Regions from separate parts of the Leclercia sp. G3L genome, predicted to be linked through region 1. Evidence: predicted binding sites of a transcription regulator. Region 1 holds the regulator's gene; the other holds the start of a gene.
The links. The regulator Fur, encoded in region 1, represses iron uptake genes when iron is present. The targets are predictions, from matches to a motif close to ATAATAATGAGAACNACTATCAA.
Positions count from the first base shown of each region.

Region 2: sodA (superoxide dismutase [Mn]) is a predicted target of Fur. The motif match lies at 3,464-3,486, and genes of this name have one in related genera.

Region 1 is NZ_CP088265.1:4,665,394-4,673,109, reverse strand. It holds gene glnS (glutamine--tRNA ligase) at 1-1,656, shown strand, start outside; gene chiP (chitoporin) at 2,092-3,498, shown strand; gene chiQ (ChiQ/YbfN family lipoprotein) at 3,543-3,875, shown strand; gene fur (ferric iron uptake transcriptional regulator) at 4,032-4,478, opposite strand; gene fldA (flavodoxin FldA) at 4,770-5,300, opposite strand; gene ybfE (LexA regulated protein) at 5,456-5,743, opposite strand; gene ybfF (esterase) at 5,872-6,645, opposite strand; gene seqA (replication initiation negative regulator SeqA) at 6,829-7,371, shown strand; gene pgm (phosphoglucomutase (alpha-D-glucose-1,6-bisphosphate-dependent)) at 7,396-7,716, shown strand, end outside.
Region 2 is NZ_CP088265.1:1,245,765-1,253,480, forward strand. It holds gene rhaB (rhamnulokinase) at 1-178, opposite strand, end outside; gene rhaS (HTH-type transcriptional activator RhaS) at 480-1,316, shown strand; gene rhaR (HTH-type transcriptional activator RhaR) at 1,389-2,237, shown strand; gene rhaT (L-rhamnose/proton symporter RhaT) at 2,238-3,272, opposite strand; gene sodA (superoxide dismutase [Mn]) at 3,560-4,180, shown strand; gene yiiM (6-hydroxyaminopurine reductase) at 4,257-4,931, shown strand; gene cpxA (envelope stress sensor histidine kinase CpxA) at 4,967-6,340, opposite strand; gene cpxR (envelope stress response regulator transcription factor CpxR) at 6,337-7,035, opposite strand; gene cpxP (cell-envelope stress modulator CpxP) at 7,186-7,686, shown strand.

The DNA of each region.
Region 1 (7,716 bases):
GAAGCCCGCCCGAGCAACTTTATCCGTCAGATCATTGATGAAGATCTGGCCACCGGTAAGCACACTACCGTTCACACCCGTTTCCCGCCGGAGCCGAACGGCTACCTGCACATTGGTCATGCGAAATCGATCTGCCTGAACTTCGGCATCGCGCAGGACTACCAGGGTCAATGCAACCTGCGTTTCGATGACACCAACCCGGTGAAAGAAGATATCGAATACGTAGAGTCCATTAAGAACGACGTGCAATGGTTGGGCTTCAACTGGTCTGGCGACATCTGCTACTCCTCTGACTATTTTGATCAGCTGTACGCTTATGCCGTTGAGCTGATCAACAAAGGCCTGGCCTACGTTGACGAGCTTTCCGCTGACGAGATCCGCGAATACCGCGGGTCGCTGACCGCGCCGGGCAAAAACAGCCCATACCGCGATCGCAGCGTAGAAGAGAACCTGGCGCTGTTTGAAAAAATGCGTGCCGGTGGCTTCGAAGAGGGCAAAGCCTGTCTGCGTGCCAAAATCGATATGGCCTCGCCGTTTATCGTGATGCGCGACCCGGTGCTGTACCGCATTAAGTTTGCCGATCACCACCAGACCGGCAGCAAGTGGTGCATCTACCCGATGTATGACTTCACTCACTGCATCAGCGATGCGCTGGAAGGCATTACCCACTCGCTCTGTACCCTGGAGTTCCAGGATAACCGTCGCCTGTATGACTGGGTGCTGGATAACATCTCTATTCCGGTGCATCCGCGTCAGTACGAGTTCTCTCGTCTGAATCTGGAATACACCGTGATGTCCAAGCGTAAGCTGAACCTGCTGGTGACCGACAAGCACGTTGAAGGCTGGGATGACCCGCGTATGCCGACCATTTCCGGTCTGCGTCGTCGTGGCTATACCGCCGCCTCCATCCGTGAGTTCTGCAAACGCATTGGCGTGACCAAGCAGGACAACACCATTGAGATGGCGTCACTGGAATCCTGTATCCGCGAAGATCTGAACGAAAATGCCCCGCGCGCCATGGCGGTTATCGATCCGGTTAAACTGGTTATCGAAAACTATCCGCAGGGCGAAAGCGAGCTGGTGACCATGCCAAATCATCCGAGCAAACCGGAGATGGGCAGCCGTGATGTGCCGTTCAGCGCCGAGATCTGGATCGATCGCGCCGACTTCCGTGAAGAAGCCAACAAGCAGTACAAACGTCTGGTGATGGGCAAAGAGGTGCGTCTGCGTAATGCCTACGTGATCAAAGCCGAACGCGTCGAGAAAGATGCTGAAGGCAATATCACCACCATCTTCTGCACCTACGATGCTGAGACCCTGAGCAAGGATCCGGCCGACGGTCGCAAGGTGAAGGGCGTTATTCACTGGGTGAGCGCGGCACATGCGCTGCCGGTTGAAATCCGCCTGTACGATCGTCTGTTCAGCGTGCCAAACCCGGGTGCCGCAGAGGACTTCCTGGAAGTGATTAACCAGGATTCACTGGTGATCAAGCAGGGCTTTGCCGAGCCGTCCCTGAAAGCTGCCGTTGCTGGTCACGCGTATCAGTTCGAGCGTGAAGGCTACTTCTGCCTCGACAGCCGCTATGCTACTGCCGACAAACTGGTATTTAACCGTACCGTCGGTCTGCGTGATACTTGGGCTAAAGCGGGCGAGTAATCCCTTTCTCCTTTTGAAAAACGCCGCGTATGCGGCGTTTTTTTTGCCTGACCATTATGCCCTTAACCCTTTAAATCTTCGCGTTGCGAATTAATTATATTTTTTAAAACGGTTTACTTTCTCTTCCCTTTCGCAAATTAACCGTCATCGATACCAGATGCGCTGTTTAATTATTATTAATTAAAAATAAATCGCTCATTCTGAATATTATTTTAAATAAATATTCTTCCCCATTGGCTTTGTTACAAACCGCAACCAAATATGTGCGCTTTGTCATAATCCTGACTTTTGATCGCTGAAAAGCATTGATAATTCGCGTCGCGAAAAATAGTCTAAGGACAGGAGATGTAAGCGGGTATTTCCGGTTGCCTCCACTTTTTACTTTTTTGTTTTTCGCCGTTTAAGGCGCTTTTAATACGTCAAAGAGGATTAATTATGCGTACGTTTAGTGGCAAACGTAGTGCGCTTGCGCTGGCTATCGCCGGTGTTACAGCAATGTCAGGCTGGATGGTTTCTCCGAAAGCCCAGGCCGAAGGATTCATCGATGATTCAACCCTCACGGGCGGTGTCTATTACTGGCAGCGTGAACGTGACCGCAAAGATGTCGATGCAGACAAATATAAAACCAACCTGGCTCACTCCACCTGGAACGCCAACCTTGATTTCCAGTCCGGCTATGCCGCCGATATGTTTGGTCTTGATCTGGCTGCGTTCACTGCTATCGAAATGGCGGAAAACGGCGACAGCGGCCACCCGAACGAAATTGCCTTCTCCTCCAGCAATAAAGCCTATAAAGAGGACTGGTCCGGTGATAAGAGCGGGATCAGCCTGTACAAAGCGGCAGCAAAATTCAAATACGGCCCGGCCTGGGCACGCGGTGGCTGGCTTCAGCCAACCGGTCAAACCCTGCTAGCGCCGCACTGGAGCTTTATGCCGGGTACCTATCAGGGTGCCGAAGCCGGAGCCAACTTTGACTACGGCGATAGCGGTGCGTTGAGTTTCTCTTACATGTGGACCAACGAGTATAAAGCGCCGTGGCACCTCGAGATGGACAAGTTCTATCAGAATGACAGAAAAACCCGCGTCGACTATCTCCACTCCTTCGGCGCGAAGTACGATTTCAAAAATAACCTGATTCTGGAAGCCGCATTTGGCCAGGCTGAAGGCTTCATCGATCAGTACTTTGCCAAAGCCAGCTACAAGCTTGATATCGTGGGCGGCCCGCTCTCTACCACCTATCAGTTCTACGGCACGCGTGATAAAGCCGACAGCGGCACCGTAAACGATATTTACGACGGTACGGCCTGGCTGCAGGCGCTAACGTTGGGCTACAAGGTCGGTCAGGTCGATTTACGTCTGGAAGGAACTTACGTCAAGGCTGAAGGCCAGCAGGGCTACTTCCTGCAGCGTATGACCCCAACCTACGCGTCATCCAACGGTCGTCTGGACGTATGGTGGGATAACCGCTCCGACTTTAACGCCAACGGCGAAAAGGCGGTCTTCTTCGGGGCCATGTATGACCTGAGTAACTTGAACCTGGCGGGCTGGAGCGTCGGCGCGTCTTATGTCTACGCCTGGGATGCGAAACCGGCAGACTGGTTAATCAACAGCGCCGGTCAGCGTGAAGATATCGCCTCCAACAAGATCAAGGAATCTGCCTACAACCTGGATGCGATCTACACCCTGCAGGATGGGCGCGCAAAAGGGACCATGTTCAAACTGCACTTCACGCAGTATGACAACCACTCCGATATTCCAAGCTACGGCGGCGGCTACGGCAACATCTTCCAGGATGAGCGTGACGTGAAGTTCATGGTTATCGCCCCGTTCACCATCTTCTGATGACAATCCGGGCGGGGGCGCTCCCCGCCTGACTGGAGACCTCTATGCTGAAAAAAATCGTACTGGTCGCGGTGCTGGCATCAGGACTGGCCGCCTGCGCACAACCACAGACCCAGAAAGAAGATACCCGTCTGAAAGAGGCCTACAGCGCGTGCATCAATACCGCTGAAGGTTCGCCAGAAAAGATCGAAGCCTGTCAAAGCGTGCTGGACGTGCTGCGCCAGGAGAAGGCGCACGAACAGTTTGCGGCCCAGGAAACCGTCCGGGTGGCGGATTACCAGGCCTGTATCCAGGCGCGTAAAACGGGTAACAATCAGGACGTGACCAAAAACTGCGATAAAATCTGGCAGGAAATCCGCAGTAATAACGCGAAGTAATCAGCTGTTTGCCATGCCCGGTGGCGCTATGCTTACCGGGCCTACGGGTAATTTCACCCTTGTAGGCCCGTGTAAGCGCAGCGCCACCGGGCTTTTTTACAGGATGGCAGGCAAAAAAAAGCCAACCGTCAGGTTGGCTCAGAGTCTATGCAGAGATTACTTCGCGTCGTGCGCGTGGTCATCTTCGCGGCAGTCGCCTTCGGCACAGTGGCCATACAGGTACAGACTGTGGTTGGTCAGACGAATGCCATGACGTGCGGCAATTTCGCGCTGACGTAATTCGATGGAGTCATCGCTGAATTCGATCACTTTGCCGCAGTCGAGGCAAATCAGGTGATCGTGGTGGTGCTGCTGCGTCAGTTCAAATACGGATTTACCGCCTTCGAAATTATGACGCGTAACGATGCCTGCATCGTCGAACTGGTTCAGTACACGGTAAACGGTAGCCAGACCAATTTCTTCGCCCATGTCGATCAGACGCTTGTATAAGTCTTCCGCACTGACATGATGGTTATCCGGACCCTGAAGTACTTCCAGGATTTTTAACCGTGGAAGCGTGACTTTCAGTCCGGCCTTCTTTAATGCGGTGTTGTTGTCAGTCATGCGGAATCTGTCCTGTTGCTAAACGATTCACTTCTAAAGAAGAAGTGACAGAAAATGCACCTGGGATAATGCGTCTCATTATAGAACTGCCATGACGTAATGAAAACTGCAAGTCTCAAGTAAAGTATGCTTATAAAAACGTGGTACCGCCAACAAAGTTGTTACAAGGTTCCCCGTTTACTCCTGGATCATTGTACAGGTATGGCAGCGAAAGTTAAAAATTTGTAGCAATTATTTTGATTGGAATTACCTATCGATGCGGCGCAACTTTAGCGTTGCGCCGCGACATCATCAGGCGTTGAGGATGGCGTCGAGGTGCAGCTCTTCGCGGATCTGTTTAACCCATTTGTCCACGCGTTCAGCGGTCAGTTCTGGCTGGCGATCTTCGTCGATGGCGAGACCGACAAAGTTGTTGTCGTCGGCCAGACCTTTAGAAGCTTCGAAGTGGTAACCGGCGGTTGGCCAGTGACCGACAATCACCGCGCCGCGTGGCTCAATGATGTCGCGAATGGTGCCGAGGGCGTCGCAGAAGTACTCTGCGTAATCTTCCTGATCGCCGCAGCCGAACAGGGCAACCAGCTTGCCGTTGAAGTCGATCTCTTCCAGAGACGGGAAGAAGTCGTCCCAGTCACACTGCGCTTCACCGTAATACCAGGTCGGGATGCCCAGCAGCAGAATATCGTAACCTTCGATATCTTCTTTGCTGCTTTTCGCAATGTCATGCACATCGGCAACGTCTTTACCTAACTGTTTTTGAATGTTTTTTGCGATGTTTTCGGTGTTACCCGTGTCGCTGCCGAAAAAAATGCCGATGATTGCCATGAGTAAAATAACCTCTTGATACTTAATGGTATGGTGGCGCAATTTAGCCACGGATAAGGGCAATCATAGCAGAACAGAGAAGCCTGCGGAAACTGCTATCACGCAGGACTGCACTCTGTGCTACATGAAAGCAACAAGAAGGGGGGTTTTCTGACTTACGCTTTGCCGTGCCATTCCCCGAGCTGCGAAATCAGCATCTCTTCGATAAGCTCACTGCGGCTGATCTCACGAGCATTCGCCAGCTCATTCAGCGCATCGACGGCTTCAGCATTCAGTTTCAGCTCGACGCGTTTAAGCCCACGACTTTTATCGCGTTTAAGCTGATTGCGCTTATTAATGCGCAGCTGTTCATCACGCGAAAGCGGATTGGTTTTCGGTCGTCCCGGGCGACGCTCATTCGCGAACAGATCTATTGTCGTGCGGTCCGTGTGTTCTTTGGCCATGATTCTGAGACTTCGGGGGAAACAAGACACCCTGCTAATGCCCGGGCGATAAGCGCGCCATCATACATCACCGAAAACGGCACGCCAACGACTGGAGGCCTGCCGGCGACCAGTCGCTCTCTTTTTAATCAATTATTGATGTCAGCGAGGTAACGGCGGATAGCGCGCAGCACCGCGTCAGGTTTTTCAGCATGAACCCAGTGTCCGGCTCCGGCAATGACATGCGCTTTGGCCTGAGGGAATTGCGCCAGCAGCGCATCGCGGTACGCTTCGGTGACATACGGGGAATTGCCGCCAGTGATGAACAGGGTAGAGTGCGGCCACGCCGGGACCGCCTGCCAGCCGACGATCTGGTCATACTGATCCCACAGTACGGGCACGTTGAAGCGCCACTCGCCGTCAACGAAGGATTTCAGCAGGAACTGCACCACGCCTTCTTCATCCAGATGTTCACGCATCAGCGCCGCGGCCTGCTGGCGGGTGCTGACGCCGGCGTCCGTGACGGCGTTAATGGCGGCGAAGATCTCATCGTGGCGACGGACGTCATAATCCACAGGCGCGACGTCGATCGCTACCAGGCCGGCAATTCGCTCTGGCGCAATTGCCGTCAGCGCCATCACCGCTTTGCCGCCCATTGAGTGACCAATCAGGATCGCCTTTTCAATCTTGTGTTCATCCAGCGTATCCAGCAGATCCTGAGCCATATCGGCGTAGGTCATCTGCGGCGAGCGCGGCGACAGACCGTGGTTGCGCATATCCACCTGCAGCAGCGCGTGGTCGGTCACCAGATCCCGTGCCAGCACGCCAAGGTTATCCAGGCTGCCAAACAGGCCATGCACCAGGACGATGGGAGAATTATTGTGCGGCGATTGTGCAGATTGCGCTCGGGTATTCAATTTCATGGCAAAGTTCTTTTTTTACGTATGTCAGGTTAGGGTATCATGTTGACCATTCTGCCGCCCGGCTGCAAGGAAACAGTTAAATCTGACTTTTGCCGCCATTCTGGCTTGACGCTATCCGCTGTTGGGTTTTGACCTTATACTCCCAACGACTTGTATTCAGATAAGATATCGCACTGGATTAAGATGAAAACAATCGAAGTTGATGACGAGCTTTATCAGTATATCGCCAGCCAGACGCGGCACATTGGTGAGAGCGCGTCCGACATTTTACGGCGCATGCTGAAAATTGCCGCCGCCTCGCAGTCTGCCGCTCCGGCCATCAAAGAGACGCGCCAGCCAGCTGCTGTCGCGCAGGAAAAGCCGCTGTCGCCGGTAAAAGACAAAGTGCGTGCGATGCGCGAATTGCTGCTTTCTGACGAATACGCTGAGCAGAAGAAAGCAGTTAACCGCTTTATGCTGGTGCTGACTACACTCTATTCACTGGATAACAACGCGTTCGCCGACGCGACTGAGTCACTTCATGGTCGCACCCGCGTCTATTTCGCGGCTGATGAGCAAACGCTGTTACAGAATGGCAATCAAACTAAGCCCAAGCACCTGCCTGGTACACCGTACTGGGTGATCACCAATACCAATACCGGACGCAAGCGCAGCATGATCGAACATATCATGCAATCCATGCAGTTCCCGGCGGAATTGACTGATAAGGTTTGCGGCACTATCTAACCCTTGCATCAGAAGGACCAGGCAATGGCAAATCACAATCGTGCGGGTCAACCTGCACAACAGAGCGATTTGATTAACGTCGCCCAGCTTACCGCGCAGTACTACGTGCTGAAGCCGGAAGTGGGTAACGCAGAACACGCAGTGAAGTTTGGTACATCCGGGCACCGCGGCAGTGCGGTACGCCACAGCTTTAACGAGCCGCATATTCTGGCCATTGCTCAGGCCATCGCGGAAGAGCGCGCCAAAAATGGCATCACCGGTCCGTGCTACGTGGGTAAAGATACCCACGCCCTGTCAGAGCCTGCCTTTATTTCCGTACTGGAAGTGCTGGCGGCCAACGGCGTG
Region 2 (7,716 bases), 1.4 Mb from region 1:
TCTCCGTCTCCAGAGCGTCAATATCCCAGGTATCGAAGCCATCCTGCTTTTGCAGGCAGTTAGCAAAACGGTGCATTTCACGAAGCGAAAGCGTGCGCTGGTTACAGTCCCAGGTGGCCAGCATGACGCGGCCGCTGGATGCGCCTAAATCGACTGCCACACAATGGCGAAAAGTCATGGTCGGGTCCTTCTTTAAGTCATTGGCGATGAGTGTAAGAAAGGGAAGAAAAAGCCACCTTCTCGCCACTGACAGACGAAATCTGCGGCTGGCAAGAAAGCAAAGATGAACGTGAGGAAGTTCACAGTTTCCAGTAATGGCGGGGTTTGTGGGCAATGTGATGGTTACCGCATTTCCTGATCTTTCCGCCTGTTTCTTGAAAAACAGACAGCTTTTGCGAGGTTTGCTGCCGAAAATTTAAGGTGAGTCCGGAGAGCCTTAATTACTATTTTGAGAACATTTCTCATTGGTGGGGGCCGTTATGACCGTACTACACAGCGTGGATTTTTTTCCTGCGGGAGGTTCGCCTGTCGCGATTGAGCCACGGCTCCCTCAGGCAGCGTTTCCAGAGCATCATCATGATTTTCATGAGATTGTTATCGTTGAGCACGGGACGGGCATTCACGTATTTAACGGCCAGCCGTACACCATCAGCGGCGGCACGGTGTGCTTTGTGCGCGACCATGACAGGCACCTGTATGAACATACCGACAACCTGTGCCTGACCAATGTGCTCTACCGCTCCCCGGACGCGTTCCAGTTTCTCTCCGGGCTGAACCAGCTGCTGCCGCAGGAAAAGGACGGGCACTATCCGTCACACTGGCGGGTGAATCAATCCACGCTCCAGCAGGTGCGTCATCTGGTAAGCCAGATGGAGAAGAGCGAAGACGGTCAGGAAACGCACGCTATTGCCACCCGGGAGCTGTTGTTTATGCAGCTACTGGTGCTGCTGCGCCGCAGTAGCCTGGTGGAAGGGCTGGACAATAACGACGCGCGGTTAAACCAGCTGATGGCCTGGCTGGAAGATCACTTTGCTGAGGATGTCTGCTGGGAAACGCTGGCGGATGATTTTTCCCTGTCGCTGCGCACCCTGCATCGCCAGCTTAAGCAGCACACCGGCCTGACGCCCCAGCGCTATCTCAACCGGCTGCGTTTAATCAAAGCCCGTCACCTGCTGCGCCATACCGACGAAAGCGTGACGGATATCGCCTATCGCTGCGGTTTCGGCGACAGTAACCACTTTTCGACGCTTTTTCGCCGCGAGTTTAACTGGTCGCCGCGTGACATTCGCCACGGCAAGGACGCTTCACTTCAGTAACGCGAAGGCAGTCACCGTTTTTCACCGCAAAAAGGCTAATAATGTCAGGTTATTGGCCGTTGAGGTGATGGTGTGGTTGCTCAGTTAATTCTCCGTAAAGATGATTTTTTTACCTCCGCAGGCCAGGCCGTCGCGGTGGCGGATCGCTATCCGCAAAACGTCTTTGCTGAGCACACCCATGAGTTCTGTGAACTGGTGCTGGTCTGGCGCGGCAACGGTTTGCACGTTCTCAACGATCGGCCCTACCGCATTACCCGCGGGGATCTATTCTACATCCGCGCCGAAGATAAACACTCCTACGCCTCAGTGAACGACCTGGTGTTGCAGAACGTCATTTACTGCCCGGAAAGGCTGAAACTCAACGTCGACTGGGCCGCCAATATCCCCCGTTTTAATGAAGCAAAGAGTACGCCGCACTGGCGCTTAAGCAGCAACGGCATGACCCAGGTGCGCCAGGTGATCTCCCAGCTGGAGCAGGAGAGCCAGAAAAGCGATCCTGCTGCTAACCAGATGGCGGAGCTGCTCTTCGCCCAACTGGTAATGACCCTCAATCGCCATCGTTACGCCACTGATAACCCCTCAGCCACTGCCCAGGAAGCCCTGCTCGATAAGCTGATCACCACCCTGGCGGGCAGCCTGAACAAAAGCTTCGTGCTGGAGAAGTTTTGTGAACAGGAGCAGTGCAGCGAGCGCGCCCTGCGCCAGCAGTTCCGCTCCCAGACCGGGATGACGGTAAACCACTTTTTGCGCCAGCTGCGCATCTGCCACGCCCAGTATCTGCTGCAGCATACGGAGCTGATGGTCAGCGAAGTGGCGATGCGCTGTGGCTTTGAGGACAGTAATTATTTTTCGGTGGTGTTTAACCGGGAGGTAGCGATGACGCCGGTACAATGGCGTCATCGCAGTCGAAAGGCCGCGTAATCAGTTTGCCATGCCAAGGCCGACAATGTTGGCCGCGATAATAATCACCACGCAGCCCAGGCTCAGCACGCCCACCGGACGACGCCCGGCGTTGTTCCACTCCTTCAGGATCAAGCCCACCAGCCCGCCGTAGAGCACGTAGAAGCTCATGTGCAGCATCCAGCTCATGTAGTCATACTGCGCCGGAATGCTGGCGTGGCCCCAGGCGTAGAAGAAGAACTGCAGATACCACATCAGGCCGCCGAGCGCCGAGAGCAGCACGTTGGTGACGATCAGCGATTTTGCCAGTGAGAAATCCGCTTTTACCGACAGATCTTTCACTTTGGCCAGACGAATAAAGCAGAAGCCGAGGTTAACCAGCGCGCCGCCGCCCATGATCACCACGTAGCTTGGCAGAGCGACGTACAGCGGATCGACCCCCAGCGCGGCTGCGGCTTCATGCATCGGTTTGGCGGCGTTCATCGCAAACGACATCCCCGCTGAGAAGATGCCGCACATGACCGCCAGCACCAGGCCTTTCTTCAGGTTGAAGTCCTCTGCCTTGATGCCCATTTTGCGCTCTTTCAACTGACCTGCGCGGGTGACAATACCCACGCCGATCACCGCCACCAGCACCCCCAACAGCGTCATACGGCCGCCTTCGGTGTTGATCAGCACGTCGAAGTTGCCGTTGAGGATCGGCGTCATCAGGGTGCCGACAATCAGCGTAATGCCGATCGCGATGCCGATACCCATCGACATGCCAAGGTAGCGCATGGTCAGGCCGTAGTTGATGTTGCCGATGCCCCACATGGCGCCAAACAGAAACACCGGCAGCAGGGTGGAGGCGCTGAAGGAAGAGAAGTAACCCCAGAAATCCGGGAGCAGCATGGCGCTAATGGTCCAGGGTAAAATCAGCCATGACACGGTACCGCCAACGGACCACATGGTTTCCCATGACCAGCCTTTAACCTTTTTAAACGGGGCATAGAAACAGGCTGCACTGGCCGCGCCTATCAAATGCCAGAAAATACCCATCGTAATCACATGATTCATTTTTACATCCTCATCGTTTTTATAGTCAGTAGCTTCCCGCCGACTTGATGAGTGTAAAAATTAGGCGGTTTGGGTACCTTCGGTAGGTTGCCGCACCTTCGTTTTGAATGGCAATCAACGCGTTAACCGCGTGAGCAGACTCACAAATTCGTTATTTATCAAAACTGAATAACCTTATTAAAACTACGGCATTGATAAACATTTTCAATATCATTTAATTAACTATAATGAACCAACTGCTTACGCGGCATTAACACGTTTGCCGCCCGACTATAATGGAGATGATTATGAGCTATACCCTGCCATCCCTGCCGTACGCTTACGACGCCCTTGAGCCGCATTTCGACAAGCAGACGATGGAGATCCATCACACCAAACACCACCAGACTTACGTTAACAACGCCAACGCGGCGCTGGAAAGCCTGCCAGAGTTCGCCAGCCTGCCTGCTGAAGAGCTGATCACCAAACTGGATCAACTGCCAGCTGACAAGAAAACCGTACTGCGTAACAACGCTGGCGGCCACGCTAACCACAGCTTCTTCTGGAAAGGCCTGAAAACCGGCACCACCCTGCAGGGTGACCTGAAATCCGCTATCGAGCGCGACTTCGGCTCCGTTGATAACTTCAAAGCTGAGTTTGAAAAAGCCGCTGCGACCCGTTTCGGCTCTGGCTGGGCGTGGCTGGTACTGAAAGGCGACAAACTGGCTGTGGTTTCTACCGCGAACCAGGATTCCCCGCTGATGGGCGAAGCAATTTCTGGCGCGTCTGGCTTCCCAATCGTGGGCCTGGACGTGTGGGAACACGCTTACTACCTGAAATTCCAGAACCGTCGCCCGGACTACATCAAAGCCTTCTGGGACGTGGTGAACTGGGACGAAGCAGCAGCACGTTTCGCCGCTAAAAAATAAGGTTGCAAAGCCGCCTGTGAGAAGCGAGTCTGATGACTCGCTTTTTTTATACCCACAATCTGCACAAGGAGCCGCGATGAACTATCCCGTTAATGTATTCACCGGAAAAATAAGGGACTATGACGGTAGCCGCCCGAGCGCGATTGCCAAACTGCAGGTTGACGGGGAACTGACGTTAACCGAGCTGGGTCTGACGGGAGATGAGCAGGCGGAGAAGAAAATCCACGGCGGGCCGGATCGGGCGCTGTGCCACTATCCGCGCGAGCATTATCAGCACTGGGCGAGCGAATATCCTGCCCAGGCCGGGCTTTTTGTCGCGCCGGCGTTCGGCGAAAACCTCTCCACTGAGGGGCTGACGGAGAAGAACGTCTTTATCGGGGATATCTTTCGCTGGGGCGACGCCCTGATCCAGGTGACCCAGCCGCGCTCCCCGTGCTTCAAACTCAACTTCCATTTCGGCATTAACGACATGGCCACGCAGTTACAGAACGCAGCGAAAACCGGCTGGCTCTATCGCGTGGTGCTGGCAGGGCAGGTTTCGGCTGATGCGCCGCTGACGTTGGTCTCCCGCCTGAGCGATGTGTCGGTGCATGACGCCTGCGCCATCGCCTGGCACATGCCCTTTGACGATGACCAGTACCGCCGCCTGCTGTCGGCGGCGGGGCTATCGACCAGCTGGACAAGAACCATGCAGAAGCGGCGAATTAGCAACAAGATCGAGGATAATTCCCGGAGATTATGGGGAAGGTAGGCCGGGTAAGGCGAAGCCGCCACCCGGCACAATAGCTACGATCGTTTGTACAACGGCAACCAGAGCGTTAACCGTAATCCGCCCAGCGGGCTGTCGTCGGCTTTCACCCAGCCGCGGTGCTGCTGAATGGCGGTTTCGACAATCGCCAGGCCCAGCCCGGTACCGCCAGATTCCCTGTCGCGTGCCTCATCGGTACGATAGAACGGACGGAAAATCTGCTCGCGATCTTCCGGGCTCACGCCAGGACCATCGTCATCGACGTTGATGGTGATACCGTCTTTATCCACCGAGAACGCCACCTCGATTTTGGTATGCGAGTAGCGCAGGGCGTTACGCACGATATTTTCCAGCGCGCTTTCCAGCGTATTGGGGTTACCGTACAGCGGCCATGGCCCCGGTGGGAAGTTAACCGTAAAGGATTTCCCCATCTGCTCGGCTTCGAATGCCGCGTTATCCAGCACCTCATGCCACAGGTGGTTAGCTTTCACCGTTTCGCTCACCAGCGCGTTTTTCTGCTGATTGCGAGACATCACCAGCAGGTCATTGATCATGCTGTCCAGACGATGCGCTTCCGTTTCGATACGCTCCAGCTCTTTGCTCTCTCCGCCGCGGCGGCGCAGCAGGGCGGTGCCCAGTTGCAGACGCGTCAGCGGAGTGCGCAGTTCGTGGGAGATATCAGAGAGCAGACGCTGCTGTGTGGTCATCATCCGCTCCAGCGCCGTCACCATCTGGTTGAAGCTGGCACCCGCCGCCAGGAACTCCTGCGGCCCGGCTTCCAGTTCCGGGTGCTGCCGCAGGTTACCCTGCGCCACTTCATCCGCGGCGTTTTTCAACTTACGCGCCGGTTTCGCCAGGCTCCACGCCAGCCACAGCAGCAGCGGTGAACTCACCAGCATAGTGACAATTAAGAGCAGCAGCGGGCGGTCAAACAGCAGGTTGATAAAGTCGGACTGGGAGTTGCTCGCCGGACGAATCAGATAGAGCTGGTAGTTATCTTCCCCGTCATTGACGGAGAATGGCCCCACCATCTCTACCCGACCATATTTTTTCTTTTGCGGATGATCGGCGTTATCCGCCTGGCCAATGAAGTTGCGGATGATCTGCATTTCATTACGGTCGGCGCCGATCACGCGGCCTTCGCTGGTGACCAGCAGCAGGCGTTGCCCCGGCGGCGCCCATTTTTCGATAGCGCGAAACAGCCTGCGCCACCACATCAAATCATTGGGCGGATCGATGGCCAGCTCTGCTTCTACGTGCTGCTCGATCATCACACCCTGACGTTGCTCGCTGTCGAGGAGCTCCGTCATCTGGCGTGAGTCGAGTTTGGGTAACATCAAAACCAGCATTAACACCAGTGCCAGCGTCAGCCAGAAGATGGCGAAGATGCGGGCGGTTAAGCTGCCTATCATGAAGCGGACACCATCAGATAGCCGCGTCCGCGCAGGGTTTTAAACCACGGGTGACCATCCTTGCGCTCCGGTAATTTGCGGCGCAGGTTGGAGATGTGCATATCAATGGCACGGTCGAACGGGGTCAGGCGCTTACCCAGCACTTCCTGGCTCAGATGTTCACGCGATACCACCTGGCCCAGATGCTGCGCCAGCAGATAAAGCAGGGTGAATTCGGTGCCGGTCAGCTCCAGCGCCTGGCCGTCGAAACTGGCCTCCTGGCGGCCCGGATTGAGGCTCAGGGAATCCACTTCAAGTGTTGGCGAACCGTTGTCGGTGTTCTGCTGCTGCTCGCTCCAGTGGGAACGACGCAGGATCGCCCGAATACGTGCCACCAGCTCCCGGTCGTTAAACGGCTTAGGCAGATAGTCATCGGCACCCAGCTCAAGGCCCAGCACGCGATCGAGTTCGCTGCCGCGCGCGGTCAGCATAATTACAGGGGTCTGGTGAGTCTGGCGCAGCTCTTTAAGGGTGTCGATGCCGTTCTTCTTCGGCATCATGACGTCGAGCAAAAGCAAGTCGATGCTATCGTCGAGTTGACTCAGCGCCTGCTCCCCGTCATGGGCCACCGACACGTCAAAGCCTTCCATGTCGAGCAACTCCTTTAAAAGGGATGTCAGCTCTCGGTCATCATCAACTAACAGGATTTTATTCATTGTTTAAATACCTCCGAGGCAGAAATTACGTCATCAAGGCTCTCTAATCCATGACTTTACGTTGTTTTACACCCCCTGACGCATGTTTGCAGCCTGAATCGTAGACTGGTTCTCGTTGAATCGCGACACGAAAGATTTTGGGAGTAAGTGATGCGCAAAGTTACCGCTGCCGTCATGGCCTCAACGCTGGCGTTTAGTGCATTTAGCCAGGCTGCTGGAGTCATCACCGGCGATAACCGCTCCTCAACGGAGGGCATCGCGCAGCAGAGTGGCCAAGGCCATATGTTCGACGGCATAAGTTTAACCGAACATCAGCGTCAACAGATGCGAGATCTGATGCAGCGGGCTCGACATGACCAGCCCCCTGTTAATGTTAGCGAAATGGAGACAATGCATCGCCTTGTCACCGCAGAAAATTTTGACGAGAACGCTGTGCGCGCTCAGGCAGACAAAATGGCGCAGGAGCAGGTTGCCCGACAGGTCGAAATGGCTAAAGTCCGCAACCAGATGTTCCACCTGCTAACGCCCGAGCAGCAAGCGGTTTTGAACCAGAAACACCAGCAACGTATGGATCAGTTGCGTGAGGTTGCACGGATGCAGAAGAACGCTGAATCGACGCTTTTTAGTAGCAATACCCGTAGTAACCAGTAGACCCTGTTTTCCTTGCCATAGACACCATCC